2 regions of the Ensifer sp. EB106-05-01-XG146 genome follow, and region 2 is predicted to be linked to the other one. Evidence: riboswitches for the same ligand, from Rfam matches in the RefSeq annotation. Region 2 holds a riboswitch; the other holds the start of a gene.

Region 1 (10,650 bases), on a different contig from region 2:
GCTCGGGGTCATCGACGGCCGCAACATCTGGCGGACCGATCTGGCCAGCCTGTTCCGCCGGCTGCAGCCTCTGACTTCGGCCCACGGCCGCGACCGCATCGAGCTCGCACCTTCATGCTCACTCCTGCACGTGCCGATCGATCTCGAGCTGGAGCGTGCGCTTGATCCGGAACTTTCCTCCTGGCTCGCCTTCGGTACGCAGAAACTCGACGAACTCAGCCTGCTTGCCAGCGCCTTCGAGCCGGGGCTTGCCATTTCCGAGCACGTTTTCGCCGCCTCGATCGCGTCCGCCCAGGCGAGGCTCACCTCACTCAGGATCCATGATCCTCTGGTCGCCGGGCGCTTGAAAGCGCTGACGGATGCGGACAGCGAGCGGCAGTCCCCGTTCGCGGGCCGCCGGGCACTGCAGGCGAAGAAGCTGTCATTGCCGCTCTTCCCGACAACGACGATCGGATCCTTCCCACAGACATCGGAGGTTCGGCAGGCCCGTTCACTGCATGCGAAAGGCGAACTCAGCTATGTCGACTACACCGCCTATCTTCGCCGAGAGACCGAAGTGGCGGTGCGCTGGCAGGAAGAGGTCGGCATCGACGTACTCGTTCACGGCGAGTTCGAGCGCAACGACATGGTGCAGTATTTTGGCGAGCAGCTCTCGGGCTACGCCTTCACCCAGAGCGGCTGGGTGCAGAGCTACGGATCGCGCTGCGTGCGTCCGCCTGTTATCTTCGGCGACGTTTCGCGACCAAACCCGATGACGGTCGAGTGGGCGACCTTCGCGCAGTCGCTGACCGATCGCCCGGTCAAGGGCATGCTGACGGGTCCGGTCACCATGCTGCTGTGGTCCTTCGTTCGTGACGACCTGCCACGTTCCGTGGTGTGCCGGCAGATCGCGCTAGCACTGCGCGATGAAGTGTCGGATCTCGAGGCGGCCGGCATCGCCATCATCCAGATCGACGAACCGGCACTGCGCGAAGGCCTGCCGCTGCGAAATGCCGATCGCAAGGCCTATCTCGACTGGGCGGTGGAGTGCTTCCGTCTCAGTGCAGCCGGGGTGGGCGATGCGACCCAGATCCACACCCATATGTGCTACTCCGAGTTCAACGACATCATGGCCGCAATCGCGGCGATGGACGCCGACGTCATGTCGATCGAGACGTCGCGATCGAAGATGGAACTGCTCGGCGCCTTCACCGACGAGGCCTATCCGAACGAGATCGGCCCGGGCGTCTACGACATCCATTCACCACGCGTGCCCGGCGTCGAGGAAATGGTGCATCTCATCGAAAAAGCGACCGAGGGCCTCACGCCGGACCAGATCTGGGTCAATCCCGATTGCGGACTGAAGACCAGGCGCTGGGAAGAGACGCGGCCGGCGCTCGTTAACATGGTCGCCGCCGCCCGCTCGCTTCGAGCGGCTTTTGCCGCCGATACGCGCGAAGCCGTCAAAGCATGACGGGGCAACACGAAGTCACGATGGCGCCGGGGGAAACCCCGGCGCCACAAACCCTGATCGACATCGTTTTTCCAGGCGATACCAATCACCATGGCACGCTCTTTGGTGGCGCCGCCCTCGCGTCGATGGACCGGATCGCTTTCATCGTCGCCACCCGCCACGCGCGCGTTCCCTTCGTCACCGCATCCTGCGACCGCATCGATTTTCGTGCGCCTGCGCGCATAGGTCAGATCGTCTGCTTCAGCGGCCGTCCGGTTCGTGTCGGGCGCCGCTCGATGGTGGTCGAGGTCGAGATGATCGCGGAAGACATCGCCACCGGCAGCCGCGCCCTTTGCAGCAGGGGCACCTTCACCATGGTCGCGATGCCCCGTGCCGATGAAACGGATTGGATGCTGCCGCCGCTCGATGTGGCAACGGACACGCCCGAAGAGGCGGGCACCCTACGCATGGTCGACATCGTCTTTCCCGGCCAGGCCAACAGCTTCGGCGCCATATGCGGTGGCAACGCCCTCGCGCATATGACGAAGGCCGCATTCGTCGTCGCGACGCGCCGGAGCCGCCGGGCGACCGTCCTTGCCTCCTGCACCGGTATGGACTTCAAGCACCGGATCATGATCGGTTCGATCATCGAACCCATCGCCCGCATTGTGCGGACGGGTCGCAGTTCAGCCGCCGTCGAGGTCGAACTCTGGTCGGAAGAGCTCCTCACCGGTCTGCGACAGCGGACTGTTACCGGAACGTTCGCTATGGTCGCCGTCGACGAGGACAACCGGCCCGTGGCCGCTTTCGCTGCTTGATGGAATGGGGCGTCCGCACCAGGGGCGCCCTATCCACAACCTTGGTGCCAACCGGCTGTTTACTCCCCGTTATCCACACTGCAAAAGAAACCACCCTCCTACCCCCGCCTTCCACATACGGAACCTATTGACGCAGATTTGCGATGAACTACTATATCTAGTGTTCGAGGTTCTTCCGATTCGCAAGGATTGGGAGCTAAGACGGGAATACGGTGCGCCGGCGAGTTTCCGCTGAGGCTATGCCGTAGCTGCCCCCGCAACTGTAGACGGCGAGCGACTGTCCGGATTTGGACCACTGAGGCATGAGGCCTCGGGAAGGTCGGGATGGAAGCTTTGACCCGTAAGCCAGGAGACCTGCCTCGATCACCAAACGTCCACGGGCGGGGTGTCCGGAGGGGTTGAGTGCGTGGCAGGATGAGCCTGCCCGATCGTCTCGACGTCTCCCCGGCAGCCCGTCGAAAGCTTCGGGGTGAAGTCATGCCAGTTTCTTCCAGTTCAGATCCACCTTCTGCGGACGGGTGCGCGTTGTTGCGCGCCTGATCGAAAGGCCGCGCCTTGAAAACCCGCATCCGCGGAATTCCTGAGCGCCCGACCAAAACGAGCCGGCCCGGTTGCGTAACCGACCTTGGGCCAGCTTGACGACGTCAACTCCGGTCGAGTCGACCGGGGAGCGATGTTTCGTGTCCAATCGCCAACACCACGGTTCGCGTTCGCGCGATCCGACGATTTTTTGCGCCCATTTGCCAGACCCTCACGAGGAACCCATGTCGATCACCGTCTACAGCAAACCAGCCTGCGTCCAATGCACCGCCACAACCCGTGCGCTCGACCGCCAAGGCATCGATTATCGCATCGTCGATATCTCCGAGGATTCCGATGCATTCGCGCTGGTGCAGGGTCTTGGCTATCGGCAGGTCCCGGTCGTCGTCGCCGGCGAGCGGCATTGGGCGGGTTTCCGCCCGGACATGATCAGCGCGCTTTCCTGAAGGACGCGGGCGATGGGCCTGATCGTCTATTTTTCCAGTCGCTCGGAAAACACCCATCGCTTCGTCGAAAAGCTCGGCCTTCGCGCCGCCCGCATACCGCTCAGGGAAGGTATGGACGCACTTACGGTCGCAGAGCCCTATGTGCTGATCGTGCCGACCTATTGCGGCGACGATGGCCGCGGGGCGGTGCCGAAGCAGGTCATCCGCTTCTTGAACGACGCGGGCAACCGCTCTCACATCCGCGGCGTGATCGCAGCGGGCAACAGCAATTTCGGCGCGACCTACGGGATCGCCGGCGACGTGATTTCGGCCAAGTGCCGGGTACCCTATCTCTACCGGTTCGAGCTGCTCGGGACCGACGAGGACGTCGCCAATGTCAAAAACGGGATGGAACGATTTTGGACGTCACGACACTCGAACGCCCCTTGAAGGCGACGGAAGCAGCGCTCGACTATCATGCGCTGAACGCAATGCTGAACCTCTATGACGAAGAGGGACGGATCCAGCTCGACAAGGACCGGCAGGCGGCGAAACAGTACTTCCTCCAGCACGTCAATCAGAACACGGTGTTCTTCCATAACCTCCGGGAAAAACTCGATTATCTGGTGACCGAGGGCTATTACGAGCAGGAAGTGCTGGACCAGTATTCCTTCAACTTCGTGCGCGATCTCTACGATCATGCCTATTCAAAGAAGTTCCGCTTTCCGACCTTCCTCGGGGCGTTCAAATACTACACGTCCTATACGCTGAAGACCTTCGACGGAAAGCGCTACCTGGAACGCTACGAAGACCGTGTCTGCATGGTGGCGATGGCCTTGGCGCGCGGCAACGAGGGGCTTGCCCGCGATCTCGTCGACGAGATCATCTCCGGCCGCTTCCAGCCGGCAACGCCGACTTTCCTCAACGCCGGCAAGAAGAGCCGCGGCGAGCTCGTCTCCTGCTTTCTGCTCCGGATCGAGGACAACATGGAGAGTATCGGCCGCGCCATCAATTCGGCGCTGCAGCTTTCCAAGCGCGGTGGCGGCGTGGCGCTGTCGCTCACCAACATCCGCGAGATGGGCGCGCCGATCAAGCAGATCGAGAACCAGTCATCCGGCGTCATCCCGGTCATGAAGCTGCTCGAAGACAGTTTCTCTTACGCCAACCAACTCGGCGCGCGCCAGGGAGCCGGTGCTGTCTACCTGCACGCCCACCACCCCGACATCATGCGCTTCCTCGATACCAAGCGCGAAAACGCCGACGAGAAGATCCGCATCAAGACGCTGTCGCTCGGCGTCGTCATCCCCGACATCACCTTCGAGCTCGCCCGCAACAACGAGGACATGTATCTGTTCTCACCCTATGACGTGGAGCAGGTCTATGGCGTGCCCCTCACCGAGATTTCGGTGACCGAGAAGTACCGCGAGATGGTCGAGGATGCCCGCATCCGCAAGCGCAAGATCAAGGCGCGCGACTTCTTCCAGATCATCGCCGAGATCCAGTTCGAGAGCGGTTATCCCTACATCATGTTCGAGGACACGGTGAACCGGGCAAACCCGATCGCCGGGCGCATCACCATGAGCAATCTCTGCTCGGAAATCCTGCAGGTGAGCGAAGCGAGCGCGTTCAACGACGACCTCTCCTACAAGCACATGGGCAAGGACATCTCCTGCAATCTCGGTTCGCTGAACATTGCGGCTGCGATGGACAGCCCGGATTTCGGCCAGACGATCGAGACCTCGATCCGCGCCCTCACCGCCGTCTCCGAAATGAGCCACATCTCGTCCGTGCCCTCGATCGAAAAGGGCAACGACGACAGCCACGCGATCGGCCTCGGGCAGATGAACCTGCACGGCTATCTCGCCCGCGAGCGCATCTACTACGGCTCCGAGGAAGGCATCGATTTCACCAACATCTATTTCTACACGGTGACCTATCACGCCATCCGCGCGTCGAACCGGCTGGCGGTCGAGAAGGGCAAGAACTTTGCCGGCTTCGAAAACTCGAAATACGCGTCGGGTGATTATTTCGACAAATACACCGAAGCCGAATGGCTGCCGGCGACCGAAAAGGTGAAGGGCCTGTTCGAGGAAGCCGGCATCTCGATCCCGACTCAGGAAGACTGGCTGGAGTTGAAACGGGCGGTGATAGCTGGCGGCCTTTACAACCAGAACCTCCAGGCCGTGCCGCCGACCGGTTCGATCTCCTACATCAACCACTCCACTTCCTCGATCCATCCGATCGTCTCGAAGATCGAGATCCGCAAGGAAGGCAAGATCGGCCGCGTCTACTATCCGGCCGCCTTCATGACCAACGACAATCTCGAATATTACCAGGACGCCTACGAGATCGGGCCGGAGAAGATCATCGACACCTATGCGGCCGCCACCCAGCACGTCGACCAGGGCCTGTCGCTGACCCTGTTCTTCCGCGACACGGCAACGACCCGCGACATCAACCGTGCTCAGATCCATGCCTGGAAGAAGGGCATCAAGACCATCTACTACATCCGCCTTCGGCAGATGGCGCTCGAGGGTACGCAGGTCCAGGGCTGCGTTTCCTGCGCGCTGTAACCTCGCATTCCAGTAACGGCCCCTCATCCTAGCCCTCTCCCCGCAAGCGGGGAGAAGGTGCCGGCAGGCGGATGAGGGGCACCCCCTCACCGCGCGATGAGGCATACACGATCACAAAGGTTCAACGACATGAACATGCACACCAAACCCGCAAGCCGCATCCGCGCCATCAACTGGAACCGCATCGAAGACGACAAGGACCTGGAGGTCTGGAACCGTCTGACCGGCAATTTCTGGCTGCCGGAGAAGGTGCCGCTTTCCAACGACATTCCCTCCTGGGCAACGCTGAAGCCGGAGGAGCAGACACTCACCATCCGCGTCTTCACCGGCCTCACCTTGCTCGACACGATCCAGAACGGCGTCGGCGCCGTCCGACTGATGGAAGATGCGGCCACCCCACATGAGGAGGCGGTGCTTTCCAACATCTCCTTCATGGAGGCGGTGCATGCCCGCTCCTATTCCTCGATCTTCTCGACGCTCTGCCTGACACCCGATGTCGATGACGCCTATCGCTGGTCGGAAGAGAACGAGTTCCTGCAGAAGAAGTCGGCGCTGATCATGGCGGAGTATGCCTCCGGCGATCCCTTGAAGAAGAAGGTCGCGAGCGTCTTTCTCGAAAGCTTCCTGTTCTATTCCGGCTTCTATCTGCCGATGTACTGGTCGAGCCGCGCCAAGCTCACCAACACCGCCGACATGATCCGGCTGATCATTCGCGACGAGGCGGTGCACGGCTATTACATCGGCTACAAGTTCCAGCGCGCGCTGGAGCGCTTGAGCGAGGAACGCCGCCAGGAGATCAAGGTTTTCGCCTTCGACTTGCTGCTCGAACTCTACGACAACGAAGCGAAATACACCGAGGCGCTCTATGACGGCGTCGGCCTGACCGAAGACGTGAAGAAGTTCCTGCACTACAACGCCAACAAGGCGCTGATGAACCTCGGCTACGAGGCGCTGTTTCCGGCGGAAGCCTGCAAGGTCAACCCGGCCATTCTCTCGGCGCTTTCGCCGAATGCCGACGAGAACCACGACTTCTTCTCCGGTTCCGGTTCGTCCTACGTTATCGGCAAGGCTGTGGCGACCGAGGACGAGGACTGGAATTTTTAAGGACGGTCCATTCGGTCATACCTGACAACAAAGGCCGGCGAGGACGCCCTCGCCGGCCTTTGTTCAGCAATAGCAGCGCCTACTCTGCCGCGACCACCCGGCTGCGGCCGATCGTTGCTTGCGTCAGCAGGAAGGCGGCAAGGGCGCAAGCGGCGATCGCGCCGGCCATCGGTAGGGCCGTTCCGTCGAAGAAGATAGTCGCAACCACCATGGCGACGGCGGCGGTGACGAAGTGCAGCGTACCCATCAGTGCCGAGGCCGTGCCGGCGATCTCGCCGTGGTCTTCAAGCGCCAGCACCGCCGAGGTCGGGATAACCAGGCCGAGCACGCCATAGCCGACGAAGAGGAACGCGGCCATGACAGGCAACTGGTTGAAACCGAGGCTCATGACGATGAACATCGTGAGCGTGGTCAGCGCGAACGCGCCGACGGCAAGATGCATGACCCGCACCAGGCCGAAGCGCTCGCCGAGCCAGCCGGTCGCCTGCGACACAGCGAAGAACGACACGGCATTGATCGAAAAGGCAATGCTGTACTCAGTCGGCGTCAGCCCATAATGGTCGATCAGCACGAAGGGCGAATTGGCGAGATAGACCAGGAACCCGGAAATGCCGAGGCCGCCGATGAAGGTGAGCGTCAGGAAATTGCGGTCGGAGAGAAGCAGGCGATAGGCGGCAAGCGCACTTGCGATACTGCTGTCGGCACGATCCTTCTTCGGCCGGGTTTCCTGCAATTGCGTCGAGAGCAGGATCAGGCCGATGAAGGCGGCGATGGTCACCGCATAGAACACGCCGCGCCAACCGTAGAAGCCGATGACGGCGCTGCCGGCAAGCGGCGCCAGGATCGGCGAAACGCTGAAGACCAGCATCAGCATCGACATCAGCCGCGCAGCCTGGACGCCCGTGTGCATGTCGCGCACCACGGCGCGCGGAATGACCATGCCGGCGGCACCGCCGATCCCTTGCAGGAAGCGGAAGGCGATCAGGGTTTCGATGTCGGTCGAAAGCGCGCAGCCGATGCTGGCGACGGTGAAGAGGCCGATGCCGAGATAGAGCGGCGCCTTGCGGCCCCAGATATCGGAGAGGGGCCCATAGACAAGCTGCGAGATGGCAAAGGAGATGAAGAACGCCAGCAGGCTGAACTGCACCACGCCGTTTTCGGCCGTCAGGTCCTTGCCGATCGACGGCAGGGCCGGCAGGTACATGTCGATTGCAAAGGGGCCGATCGCCGAGATCAGGCCGAGCACGATCGCCGTGCGGAGGAAGGACGTTGTCATGGCAATGAACTTTCAGAAATCGCGGCGCCGAAATCGCTGCCGCCCGGATTGAAACTCAAAGACATCGTCGTGCCAGGATCGAACGTTGGGGATACGCATACTGCGCTGACTATTCCGTCCATTAATTTGGACACACATGTCAAATTAGACAGCATTGTCTAAATCGTCAATGGCGCCTATCTTCGGTCCATGAAGAAATTTGATTTGGCCTCGGCTGACGCTCGCCCCCAGAAAGGGCAATTCGCGAAACGCCTCTCGATCCTGGAGGCCGCGGCCGATGTTTTCTGTCGGGAAGGCTTTTCCGGCGCCAGCATCGACGAGATCGCCGTCGCGGCGGGTGTCTCGCGTCAGACCATCTACAATCACTACCGCGAGAAAGAGACGCTGTTCATGGCGGTGATCCAAGACATCATGGATCGCGTGAACGGCGTGCTTTTCTCCATCCTCGCGACCTTTCCCGAGAACGCCGATAACCTCGAGGAAGACCTGGCCGAATTTGCCGTGCGCCTCAACAAGAACTGCAATTGCAACCAGGACGCCAAGTTCATCCAGAAGCTGATCTCGACCGAGGGCAACCGCTATCCGCATCTCTTCCAGTTCTGGCGGGAGCAGGGACCGGGCAAGACCGATCGGGCGCTGGCGGCGCTGTTTGCGCGCCTTGCCCACATCGCACCGCTCGACATCGACGATTTCGACCTCGCGGCGCGCCAGTTCATCGCACTGATCAAGGCCGACCTGCAGATGGGTGGGCTCTTCGGTGAAACGCCGAGCGAAGCAGAGTTGGAGATCAGCGCCCGCAGGGCGGTGAAGACGTTCCTGCGCGCCTATGGCCGGCCGTCAGCGGTTACGGCAGGCTAACGCCGACCGGCGCCAAAAACCAATCCCGGCCTATTTGGTGATGCGAAAGTCACCGACGTGCTCAGGCGGCTCGACAAATTCGGCAACCACCTTTGAAACCCATGCCGCCGGCGGCCCGTCATGCAGGCGCTCGAGCATAAGGGTGACCGCGTCCTCCGGGCCGCTGATCAAGGCGGCTACCGACCCGTCCGCCTCGTTTCGAACCCATCCCACCAGACCGAGCTTGCGCGCCTCGTCACGCGTCCAGACCCTGAAGCTGACGCCTTGCACCCGCCCGAGAATGCGGACCAACGCCGTCTTGCCGGTCTCAGCCATGGCTCGTCTCCTTTGCCGTTTGTCATGAAATCTGGGGCAAGGCTGCGGAAAGACAAGCCACCCGCAAAAGGACTGAAAGGACGACCGCCGCAACCTAAAAACTTCCACACTGCGCTCCAAATATTTTGTTCGTGTATTTTTAAAAGTTGACGCGCGAAAACTTTTATGATTTTTACGGCCCCACCAAGACGGCGGTGGGAGGGCCTCGCCAGCTTGGCTGAGACACAAGAAGGCCCGCGCCGTTTCCAGGGAGGAAACCATGAACATGTCCCGCATTCTGAAATCTCTCGTCGCCGGCACGGCGCTGTCGCTCCTTGCCTCCTCGGCTTTTGCCGACGGCATCGGCGCGTCGCTTCTGACCCAGCAGCACCCGTTCTACATCGAGCTCGCCGACGCCATGAAAGCCGAGGCTGAAGCCAAGAACGTCAAGCTCGAGGTCTCGATCGCCAACCAGGATCTGAACAAGCAGCTCGCCGATGTCGAAGACTTCATCGTCAAGGGCGTCGACGTCATCGTCATCTCGCCGGTCGACAGCCAGGGCGTGCGCGCTGCGATCGAAAAGGCCGAGAAGGCCGGCATCAAGGTGATCACTGTCGACGTTCCGGCCAATGGCGCGACCGTCACCTCGCATATCGGCACCGACAACTTCACCGGCGGCGTCAAGGCCGGCGAGCTGATGGCCAAGGTTCTCGACAACAAGGGCAAAGTCGCCGTCATCGACTATCCGACGGTCCAGTCGGTGGTAAACCGTGTCAACGGCTTCAAGGAAGCGATCGCCAAGCATCCGGACATGGAAATCGTCGCGATCCAGACCGGCATCACCCGCGCCGAAGCATTGGCCGCCGCCCAGAACATGCTGCAGGCCAATCCTGATATCACCGGCATCTTCGGCTTCGGCGACGATGCCGCCCTTGCCGCTGCCGTTGCGGTCAAGGCTGCGGGTCTCGAATCCCAGGTCAAGGTCATCGGCTTCGACGGCATGAAGGAAGCGCGCGACGCCGTCGACACGAACCCTGTCATGGTCGGCGTTATCCAACAGTTCCCGGACCAGATGGGCAAGCAGGCGGTCGACACCGCCGTCAAGGTTGCCGCCGGCGAGACCGTGCCGGCCGAACAGCCGATCGTCCCCGGCGTCTACACCGCGAAGTAAGTCCTCCCAGGACAGCCGCCGCCTCACCTCAGGGGCGGCGGCAACCCATCAGGGTCCGTTTCCGTCCTCTGGCCGGAGGCGCTGCTCTCGGCTGACCTGAAGGAGGCCGCCATGTTTGGTTCGACCAGCGATACCATTCTCGAAATCGACAACGTCACC
Region 2 (10,650 bases):
AGCCGGAAACGCCGGTATAGCCGACCATGCGGTCCTGGAGCCTCAGCGCCAGCATCATCTCCACCAGGTTGACGTCGTTGGCGATCGCCCGCTTCGGCGCCGCGTCGAAGGTCACCTCGCGGTTGCAGCTCTTGACGGTGACCGGATAGGCGAGCGCCGGCGTGGCGGCGGCAAGCACGAAAAGAAGGGAAAATGGGGCAATATTGATCTTCATGAAATCGATCCCTGTCGAGGAAGTGAAAAGGAAAAGCGGGCGCCGCCGGCAGCGGCATTGTGAACGGTGGCGGTGACGCCGAAGGCGGCCGAAAGCTCGCCGGGGCTGAGCACCTCTTCGGGCGGGCCGAAGGCCGTCAGCCGCCCGGCGGTCAAGATCGCGACATCTGTCGCAAACTCGGCGGCGAGATTGATGTCGTGCAGCGTCGAGACGATCGTCAGCTTCAGCGTCTGCAAGAGCTCGAGGATTTCGAGCTGGTGGCGGATGTCGAGATGGTTCGTCGGCTCGTCGAGGATGATGATGCGCGGTTCCTGTGCCAGCGCGCGGGCGATCAGCACCCGCTGCTTCTCACCGCCCGAAAGTGTGGCGAACTGGCGGCCGGCAAGATGGGCGAGATCGAGATGCGCGAGCGCATGCTGCACCCGCTCGCGGTCGAAATCGTTCCAGCCGCTCAAGCCCTCCCGCCGCGGAATGCGTCCCATCATCACGACGTCGCGCACGCTGAAGGGAAAATCGCCGGGCATCTCCTGCAAGACGACGGCGATTGTCCTTGCCGCCTCGCGCGCCGAGATCGACCAGAGATCGACGCCATCGACCGAAACACGGCCGGCATTCGGCTGCACCGCCCGGTAGAGGCAGCGCAGAAGCGAGGTCTTGCCGGCGCCATTCGGCCCGAGGATCGCAAGCCGGCTGCCGGCCGCGATCGCAAAGCCGATGTCGTTGACCAGCGTCAGGCCCGAACGCGGCCCCCAGCGAAGGCCCTCGACCGTGAGGGCTGCACCCGTTGCGTTGCAGCTCATGGGTTCGTTCCTCTGCGCGACCTCATTGGAAGTGCCCGCCGAGATCTTCGGAGACGAGCATCGCCGCGGGAATGCGGGCAAGCGTCTTGCCTTTCAGCCCGCGCGGCCGTTCCGCCGCCCGCGTCATGCCATCGCCACGCTCGGCATAGGTTGTGGCAAAGCGCACGAGATCGTCGATGTCCTCTTCCGGCGAGACGTCGCCGAAGAGATAGGTCGCCTTCCCCGTCGCCTGGAAGGCGATGGTGCAGGGCCGCGTGCAGGCCGCCATGCAGACCGTGCCGGCGATCGAGAAGTCGCGATCGAGCGGTGCGCCGAGCGCTGCGATGCTCAGGTTGAGCCGCTTGATCAGCTCGGCACCGGGCACGCATGGGCCGCCGGTGAAGCGGCAATCGGTGCAGACCGTTATCTTGTGCTGTCGGAAATTCGGCTCAGCCATTCCTGCCCTCCGCCGGACTGACGGCAAGAGATGGCGAAACGGCAAGAGGACGGAAAACCGTCGTATGAAAGCCAGTTCTTTTCCATCGGAACACCCCGTCCGTTGTGGTTGATCGGTTCGATGGCAGGTCTCCTGGCTCGCGGGTCGTGGCGCATCCACGTCTTCCCGGTCTTCGACCAGTGACATGGTGTGAATGCGCTTTCCGCTCACAGTTGCGGGGGCAGCCACGGTCTCGGCCCCATCAGGGTCGTCCGTTCCGTGTTCCCTTTTCAGCCGCTTCCGCATTGTCGCGGACGCAGCACCATCAACGCCTTCCTCGCATGAATCGGCGGATGAGACAACCGCACGACACAGGCGGGAGGGATCTATCAACATGCGGCGTTTCGTCATGCGAGGTTTGTTATAAAATAACATTACGTAGCGCAAGTCGAAAATTGGGCGCCGGACACAATCCGACGCCCGCGATAGCGACCACGCTAAAAGACGTGCCGTGCTGCCTCAGAACTCCGGCGGCAAGAGTTCGGCCGTCAGCGTCACCGCGACAGAGGCGTTGCCCGGCAGGTTGCGCACGCCGCAGACGGAGCGAACATGGCCGGCCCTTTCGCCAAAGGCGGCCGCCAGAAGCTCGGAAGCACCGTCGAGTACCTTCGGGTGCTCCAGGAAATCCTCAGTGCAGGCGACATATCCCTCCAGCCGGACGATCTGGCGAATACGCTCGAAACGGCCGAGATGCTCATGGATCTGCGCCAGCGCGTTGAGCACTGCCAACTCTGCGGCCTTGCGCCCCTCGTCGATGGTCACATCGCGCCCGAGCAGCCCCGTATGCACGAAGCGCCCGTCCAGCAATGGCCCCTGCATCGAAACATGAAGCATCTCACCCGCCTCGATCACCGCGCGGTAGGCGCCGAGCGGCCTCGGCGGCGTCGGGAGCTGAACGCCAAGTGCGCCGAGCCTTCGGATAACCTCGTCCATCATTGCTTCCCCTCCTCGTCACCTTACGAACCGGCCGCCTTGCGGAGACGACACCGCTTTTTTCTCAAGCCCTCGAAGTTCTGCCGCCCCTATCGCAAGCAGCAAGACGCGCCGTTCCGTGCCCAGCAACTTTTCCAAGCATAACCAAGAGAAAACGCCTCATGCCTCACGTTGGGAGATAACGTTACGAATTACAACACCAGAGTTGAAGTGCCATCGCGATCCGGGCCAGTGCCGCGGTCTTGCGATCGAATGCGACCGACACATCGCGGCGGCCTCGATCCCCAACCCCAAGTAAAAACGCTGAAATGTAACATACGTTACGCTCACGTAACCCTATGCCCGTTGAGAATTTCGACGACCGAAGCGACAATTGCCGGGATTAAGATTGGGCATCGACAAGCCTCGGAAACAAGCTCAACTTAGCCGCGCAGATCCCGAAATGAAGTGACGGCAACTCAACTTTCTGAAGGGAATAGCATCAGTGAATCCCATTGATTTCTTCGTCGACACGCTTCGGACCTATCCGCCTGTCGCCGTCTTCCTCGCCCTCGGCATCGGCTTCCTCATCGGTCCGATCAAGGTCGCGGGGTTCAACCTTGGAAATGTCACCGCCACGCTGCTTGCGGGCGTTCTCATCGGACAGCTGGGTATCCAGGTTTCCGGCGACCTGAAATCCACCCTGTTTTTGATTTTCCTCTTCGCCGTCGGCTACGGCGTCGGGCCGCAATTCGTGCGGGGCTTGAGCACCGATGGACCGAAACAGATCGCCTTTGCGCTCTCCGTGCTGGTGCTGTGCCTCGTCGTTCCCTATCTCTGCGCGCTGATTGCCGGGCTGCCGCTCGGCTATGGCGCCGGCATGTATGCCGGCTCGCAGACGATCTCGGCTGCAATCGGGGTTGCGACCGACCAGATCAATTCGCTCGGGCTGACGCCGGAGCAGGCCAAGACCTTTGCCGACCAGATCCCGATCGCCTATGCGGTGACCTATATCTGGGGCACGATCGGCTCGGCGATCATCCTCGCCCAGCTCGGTCCCAAGCTTCTCGGCATCGACCTTCCGGCGGCCTGCCGCGAATACGAGGCCAAGCTCGGCGGTGGCAGCGAAAGTAGCGAGCCCGGCATTACCCGCGCCTATCACGACTTCGGCCTCCGCGCCTATCGCGTCGACGCGGCAAGCGGGCTCACCGGAAAACCGGTCAAGGACATCCTTCCCGGGATCCGCGTCTTCGTCGAGCGCCTGCGGCGCGGCGACCAGATCATCGAGGCCGATGGCAACACCGTGCTGCAGCCGGGCGACGTCGTCGCCTTTTCGGGCCGGCGTTCGCTGCTCGTCGAAAACCTCGACAACAAGCTGCTCGAGGTCGAGGACAAGGAGCTGCTCAACGCGGAAGCCGAAGTCCTCGATGTCTACGTGACCAGCAAGGCGCTCGCCGGCAAGACGCTGGCGGAAGTCAGCACCATGGATTGGGCGCGCGGCGTCTATGCCCGCAAGATCATCCGCTCGCTGGTCGAGATCCCGGTGCTGCCCGGGACGACGGTCGAGCGCGGCGACATCGTCACCATCGGTGGCGCGAAACGCCATGTCGAAGCGGCGATCAAGGCGCTCGGCTTTGCCGACCGGCCTGTCGAGACGACCGACATCGCCTTTCTCGGCTGGGGGCTTTTCATCGGCGCGATGATCGGTGCGCTGACGATCACGATCGGCGGTATCCCGATCGGCCTTTCGACCTCCGGCGGCGCGCTTCTGGCCGGCCTCGTGCTCGGCTGGCTGCGCACCACCTACCCCGCCTTCGGCCGCATCCCGTCACCGGCGCTGTGGCTGATGAACACGCTCGGCCTCAACATCTTCATCGCCGTCGTCGGGATCGGCGCCGGCCCGGGCTTTGTCGCGGGCCTGCAGGAGGTCGGCATTTCGCTGTTCATCTGGGGCGTGGTCGCCACGTCGATCCCGATGATCGCCTCGGTGCTCCTCGGCCACTATGTCTTCAAGTTCCACCCGGCGATCCTGTTTGGCGCCTGCGCCGGTGTGCGAACGACGACGGCAGCGCTCGGCATGATCCAGGAGGCGGCCAAGAGCAAGGTGCCGGCGCTCGGCTACGGCATGCCCTACGCCATCGGAAACACGCTGCTGACCATCTTCGGCCTCGTCATCGTCATCATGCTCGCCTGAGGCGAACGGGCGAAGCCGACCATCGTTCAAAATGCATAGATCACAGGGAGTGTGGACCATGTTGGACAGAAATTTCTACGACAGCCTTTCCGATCTCAGCCCGTTCGAAATCAAGGACGAACTGATCAAGCTCGCCAAGTCGAGCTCACAGAAATCCGCCAAGGCTTTCCTCAATGCCGGCCGCGGCAACCCGAACTGGACGGCGACACGCGCTCGCGAGGCCTTCTTCCTGCTCGGCCAGTTTGCGCTGACGGAAGCCAAGCGCGCCTATTACGACCCGAAGGCCGGCGTGGCCGGCATGCCGCCGAAGGACGGCGCCCACGCGCGGTTCGAAAAGTGGACGAAGAAGCTGCTGCAAAACACGGCCGACTGGGACGAAGAGGATGAAGGCATCCCGCCGGCAAAGACGCTTTCCGACGCCGTCAACTACGCCATCACCACCTTCCGCTTCGATGCGGACGCCTTCGTGCACGAGCTCACGGACTCGATCATCGGCGACAACTATCCGGTTCCCGATCGGGCGCTGCACCACAACGAGATCATCACCCACGAATACCTGATGTGGGCAATGTGCGCCGGCCACCGACCGAAGGCAAAGTTCGACCTTTACCCGGTCGAAGGCGGCACCGCCGCCATGTGCTACATCTTCAAGGCACTGAAGAACGCCCGCCTGCTTAACGCCGGCGACACGATCGCGCTCGGAACGCCGATCTTCACGCCCTATCTCGAAATGCCGGAGCTGGAGGACTACGATCTCAAGACCATCAACGTCAGCGCCGAGCAGGAGGACCGGTTCCAGTTCACCGACGAAGACATCAAGGCGCTGGAGAACCCCAAGGTGAAGGCGTTGTTCCTGGTCAACCCCGGCAACCCGTCCGCCGTGGCGATGGATCCGGATTCGATCAAGCGCCTTGTCGATCTCGTCAACAAGAAGCGCCCCGACCTGATCGTGCTGACGGACGACGTCTACGGCACCTTCGTTCCGGGCTTCCAGTCGCTGCTTGGGCATCTGCCGCGCAACACGATCGGCGTCTACTCCTATTCGAAGTACTTCGGCTGCACCGGCTGGCGCCTCGGCGTCATTGCCGTCGCCGAGGACAACATCTTCGACGAGAAGATCAAGGCCCATGGCGAACCGATCCAGAAGCTCCTTGAAAAACGCTACAAGGCGATGACGCCGAAGCCGCGCGAGGTGAAGTTCATCGACCGCATCGTCGCCGACAGCCGCGACGTGGCCCTGAACCACACCGCCGGCCTGTCGCTGCCCCAGCAGGTGATGATGACGCTCTTCGGCCTGGTCGAGCTGATGGACGTCGAGAAGGCTTACCAGAAGGCCTGCATCGCCATCTGCACCAAGCGCTTCTGGAACCTGATCGAGGGCATGGGGGTCGAGTCCAATCCGGGCATCTATTTCGACCACTATTACGGTATCATCGACTTCGAGTTCTGGCTGCGCAAATATGTCGGCGAGGATGTCGTCACCTGGGTGAAGGACAACATCCACCCGCTCGACATTCCCTTCCGGCTTGCCGAGGACCACGGCATCGTGCTGCTCAACGGCTCGGGTTTCGATGCGCCGAGCTGGTCGGCACGCGTCTCCTTCGCCAACCTCAATGACGAAGCCTATTCGCAGATCGGCCGCGCCGTGCGCTCGGTGGCGCGCGGTTACGTCCAGACCTACCAGGCCGCCAAAGGCCTGAAGATCAGCTAGCCGATCGGGCGGCCGGCAGCCATGCCGGCCGCCCTTCCCCAACGCCTGGCCAGTGTTTCCCTCGGCCGACAAGCATCCCCGCATCTCCGGCTGGCGACTTTCTTTCCGCCGGCTCAGCGACCAGCGCATCATCCAGCTGAAGCGGCTTTCTTCGGCTTGGCACCGGGAGGAACCGCCGCGTGATCGACCACCTGTTCAGCATCCTGCGGGCGCATCCGGAGCTTGCCCTGTTCCTCGCGCTCGGCATCGGCTACGCGGTCGGCAAGATCACCATCTTCGGCGTCACCATCGGCGCCGTCACCGGCTGCCTGCTGGCGGGCGTGCTGATCGGCCAGACCGGTGCTGTGCTCTCCAACGACGTCAAGCAGGCGTTCTTCCTGCTCTTCCTCTTTGCCATCGGCTACCGCACCGGCCCGCAATTCTTCCAGAGCCTCAACGCCGACGCGCTGCCGCAGATCGCCGTCACCGTCACGCTCTGCGTCGTCGCGCTTGCCGTTGCGATCGTGCTGTCGATGCTCTTCGGCTTCGATCTTGGAACGGCAGCCGGGGTGCTCGCCGGCGGCGCGACGGAATCGGCGACCGTCGGCGTGGCGATCGACGCCTTCCGCAAGACGGCACCGACGCCGGAAGCGGCGAGCCAGTTCGAATCCGCCGTGGCGACCGGCTTTGCCGTCGCCTATCTCGTCGGTGTCGTGACCGCCATCCTCGTCCAGTCGCAACTGGCGCCGCGGATGTTTGGCCGCAGCCTCAAGGAGGCCTGCGCCGAGCTAGAAGCCGAACTGAAGATCGCGCCGCAGACGAGCGGCGACACCGCACGGCGCGAAATCGAGGCGCGCGCCTTCGTCATCGCCGACGCCCTCGTGGGGCTGACGGTCGCGGAAGCCGAAGCGCGCGTTCCCGAAAACCAGAAGGCCTATATCGAGCAGATCCGCCGGGGCGAGGAGATCATCACCCCAACGCCCAAGGAGCGCCTGCAGGCTGGAGACATCATCGCCGTTGCCGGTCTTCGCGGCTTCCTCGTCGAATATTCCAGTCGGATCGGCACCGAGATCGACGACCGCACGCTGCTCGATATCCCGGTTGAAGTGCTCGATATCGTGGTGACGAACAAGGAGGTTGCGGGAAAACGCCTGTGGCAGCTGAGGCAGCAGCCGGAAGCGCGCTCGGTGTTCCTGCGCGGCATCCTGCGCGCCGGCCAGCCGATCCCGATCTTTCCTGGCCTCACCGTCCGCCGTGGCGACGTGATGTCGATTGCCGGCGCCAGACGCCATGTCGAGGAGGTGGCGAAGCTGCTCGGCTATGCCGACCGTGAGACCACCGCAACCGACATGGTCTTTGTCGGCGTCTTCATCTTCCTCGGCGGCCTCATCGGCATCCCTGCCCTGAAACTCGGCGCGCTCGAAATCGGCCTCGGCGTCGCCGTCGGCGTGCTGATCGCGGGCCTTTGCGCCGGCTGGCTGCGCTCGGTCCGGCGCACCTTCGGTTTCGTGCCGGAGGCAACCCTCTGGTTCTTCGACAGCGTCGGGCTGTGCGCCTTCATCGCCTGCGTCGGAATCTCGGCCGGCCCGAGCTTTGTCGCCGGCCTCGTCCAGTCCGGCCCGGCGCTGGTCATCGCCAGCCTGCTGATCTGCCTGATCTCGCATCTGGCCGCACTTGCGCTCGGCCGCTGGGTCTTCGGCATGAACGAAGGCGTGCTCGCCGGCACCTGCTGTGGCGCCGGAACCTCAGCCCCGGCGCTTGCCGCCGTGCAGGAGGCGGCCGGAAGCAAGGTCCCGACACTCGGCTACGGTCTCGGCTACGCGATCGGCAACGTGCTGCTGGCGCTCTGGGGCGCGGTTCTCGTCACCGTTCTGGCGTAGCGCAGCGAGGCTCCGCTCGGTGTCGAACTGCGAGAAGGTGCGGTTGCGAGGGGGCCAGCCGACCGGACAACCCCGCCGCGGCGCGCCCTCTCGTTACGACACAAGAACGCGGGGCCCAAAGCTGCAGCGCCCGCAAATTGTGTCGAACGCGCCCGTCCGACTGCCGACCTCCAGGGGCTAGACGCCTTCCAGAAAGTGCGCTTTCTGCGCCGGATAATAGTCCGAAAATGACGGCAAAGCCTTGCCGGCGCGCGCGGCGACCAGCATATCGAGGTAATATTCCCAGCCCGGCCCGACGTCGCCTGCGAGTTTCGGGTCGCTCAAATGTTGAACCAGGCGCAGCTCCGTCGTGCCCCCCGTCTGCGTAAACGTCAACGCGATGCGCCACTCGCCGGCGTCATCCTTCATCACCACGACCAGGCGGTGCGGCGCGGCGCACTCCTCGATCAGGACATCCGTCCATGGCTGGCTTTTCTCATGGAGCAGTTGCAGCCGCACGGTCTTGCCGGGCCCCGCTTCGCCTTCCCAGCGGCCGAACCAGAGCGCGGTGCTCTCGGACTTTGTCACGCTCGTCCAAACGTCGGCGATGGGTGCATGAAACGTGCGCGTCAGGATCAGGTCATTGCCACTGACGTGGCCGGTGGGCTTGGGGCTCATGCCATCTTCTCCCTGCACGGATAGGCAAATCTGCGGCGGGCGCTACCGCGCGTCTACCTGTACACGGTAGCGGCTATTTATGCGAGCATCCCTGCCGGCGAGGCGCCAGTCGCACCACACCTAGCGCAGCGGCCACACCAGCATCAGTGTCGGGATGCTGACGATCACGATCACCACCGACAGCGGAAGGCCGAGGCGCGGATAGTCGCTGAACTTGTAGCCGCCCGGCCCCATGACCAGCGTGTTGCACTGGTGGCCGATGGGGGTGAGGAAATCGCAGCCGGCGCCGATGGCAACTGCCATCAGGAAGGCTTCCGGCTTGTAGCCGAGCGCGCCGGCGAAACTCGCGGCGATTGGCGCCATAACGAGCACGGTGGCGGCATTGTTGAGGAAAGGCGTCACCGCCATGGCGGCGAGCAGGATGATCGTCAGCGCGCCGGCCGGCGGCAGGCCTGCGGCAACCGTGCCGAGCCAGGCCGCAATGACATCGGTGCCCCCGGTCGTGCGCAAGGAATCGCTCACCGGGATCAGCGCCGCCAGCATCACCAGGATCGGCCCATCGACCGAGCGATAAAAATCGCGCAAGGGGATGATGCGGAAGACGACCATGGCGAGGGCTGCCGCGAAAAAGGCGATCGGCACCGGCACAAGTCCAACTGCCGTTGAGCCCATCGCGGCCGCCAGAACCAGAAGCGGCAGCGGTGCCTTTCGCGTCGTGCCAAGCAGGATCTCGCGCTGCGCCAGCGGCAGGCAGCCGAACTCCTGCAGGAAGAGCGTCAGTTCGCGCCGCGCGCCCTGCAGCACGATGATGTCGCCTGCCCTCAAGCGAATGCTGCCGAGTCGCTGCTTCAGCCTCTCGCCCTGGCGGCTGACGGCGAGCAGGTTGATGTTGTGGGTGTTGAACAGCGCCAGGCGCTGTGCCGACATGCCCTCGAGCGGCGAACCGCTGCCGACGACAGCTTCGATCGCCTCGATCTCGTCCCCGGCCTTTTCCCGCCCATGCGGCGCGCGGTCGCCGGCAATCTTCAGCTTGCCTTGCGAGACGATGCGATCGAGCGCTCCCGGACCGCCTTCAAAAATCAGGATGTCCTCGGCTTCGAGGGTAACGTCGGGAAGCGGCGCCAGATGCAGGCCGCGGCGAAAGATGGCGATGACGACAGCGCCGCCGTCGCCCAGTTTCACCAGATTGCTGAGCGCCTTGCCGATCGCCGGCGAACCGGCGGCAACAACCGCCTCGGACGTATAATCGGTGATCTCGATCGCCGAATGGACGGAGACATGGCTGCTGGAGCGCTGCGGCACCAGCTTGTAGGCAAAGAGCAGGAAGATGCAGCCGACCAGCGCCAGCGTCGCGCCGACGGGCGTGAAGTCGAACATCGTGAAGCTCTCGCCGGTCAGCTCCTGGCGCACGCGTGAGACGACGATGTTCGGCGACGTGCCGACCTGGGTCATCAGCCCACCGATCAGCGAGCCGAAGGCCATCGGCATCAGGAAAACCGAAGGCTGGACATTCGACCGCCGGGCAAACTGGAAGGCGACCGGCAGCATGATTGCCAGCGCCCCGATGTTCTTGATGAAGGCGGAAAGCACTGTCACCGTGATGACCAGCAGTGCGAGCTGGGCCCGGACCGATGAGATGTTCGGCAGGAACCGCTGGATGGCGGCGTCGACGATCCCCGAGCGCGCCACCCCGGCGCTGACGATCAGGGCGCTGCCGACGATGATGACGATGTCGTCGCTGAAACCATCGAAGGCATGATCGTAAGGCACGATGCCGACGGCGACCGCCAGCATCAGCGCCGAACAGGCGATCACGTCGTATCGAAAC

Evidence for each region. Region 2 has a riboswitch for cobalamin ahead of AC3WVQ_RS09610 (DUF1636 family protein). Riboswitches for the same ligand answer to the same signal wherever they lie in the genome.
Region 1: it holds a riboswitch for cobalamin, as region 2 does, so the genes downstream of both, nrdH (glutaredoxin-like protein NrdH) here and AC3WVQ_RS09610 (DUF1636 family protein) in region 2, are expected to answer to the same signal.

Annotation. Positions count from the first base shown of each region.
Region 1 is NZ_JBYTDX010000002.1:1,597,757-1,608,406, forward strand. Features, by position in the region: gene metE (5-methyltetrahydropteroyltriglutamate--homocysteine S-methyltransferase) at 1-1,453, shown strand, start outside; gene AC3WVQ_RS27385 (acyl-CoA thioesterase) at 1,450-2,250, shown strand; cobalamin riboswitch at 2,401-2,626, shown strand; gene nrdH (glutaredoxin-like protein NrdH) at 3,015-3,236, shown strand; gene nrdI (class Ib ribonucleoside-diphosphate reductase assembly flavoprotein NrdI) at 3,249-3,665, shown strand; gene nrdE (class 1b ribonucleoside-diphosphate reductase subunit alpha) at 3,635-5,788, shown strand; gene nrdF (class 1b ribonucleoside-diphosphate reductase subunit beta) at 5,918-6,892, shown strand; gene AC3WVQ_RS27410 (multidrug effflux MFS transporter) at 6,972-8,168, opposite strand; gene AC3WVQ_RS27415 (TetR/AcrR family transcriptional regulator C-terminal domain-containing protein) at 8,358-9,026, shown strand; gene AC3WVQ_RS27420 (acylphosphatase) at 9,057-9,341, opposite strand; gene AC3WVQ_RS27425 (substrate-binding domain-containing protein) at 9,601-10,491, shown strand; gene AC3WVQ_RS27430 (sugar ABC transporter ATP-binding protein) at 10,603-10,650, shown strand, end outside.
Region 2 is NZ_JBYTDX010000001.1:1,948,492-1,959,141, forward strand. Features, by position in the region: gene AC3WVQ_RS09600 (ABC transporter substrate-binding protein) at 1-214, opposite strand, end outside; gene AC3WVQ_RS09605 (ABC transporter ATP-binding protein) at 211-1,014, opposite strand; gene AC3WVQ_RS09610 (DUF1636 family protein) at 1,037-1,450, opposite strand; cobalamin riboswitch at 1,556-1,771, opposite strand; gene AC3WVQ_RS09615 (RidA family protein) at 1,949-2,425, opposite strand; gene aspT (aspartate-alanine antiporter) at 2,907-4,595, shown strand; gene AC3WVQ_RS09625 (bifunctional aspartate transaminase/aspartate 4-decarboxylase) at 4,654-6,306, shown strand; gene AC3WVQ_RS09630 (aspartate:alanine exchanger family transporter) at 6,486-8,165, shown strand; gene AC3WVQ_RS09635 (SRPBCC family protein) at 8,343-8,822, opposite strand; gene AC3WVQ_RS09640 (SLC13 family permease) at 8,943-10,650, opposite strand, start outside.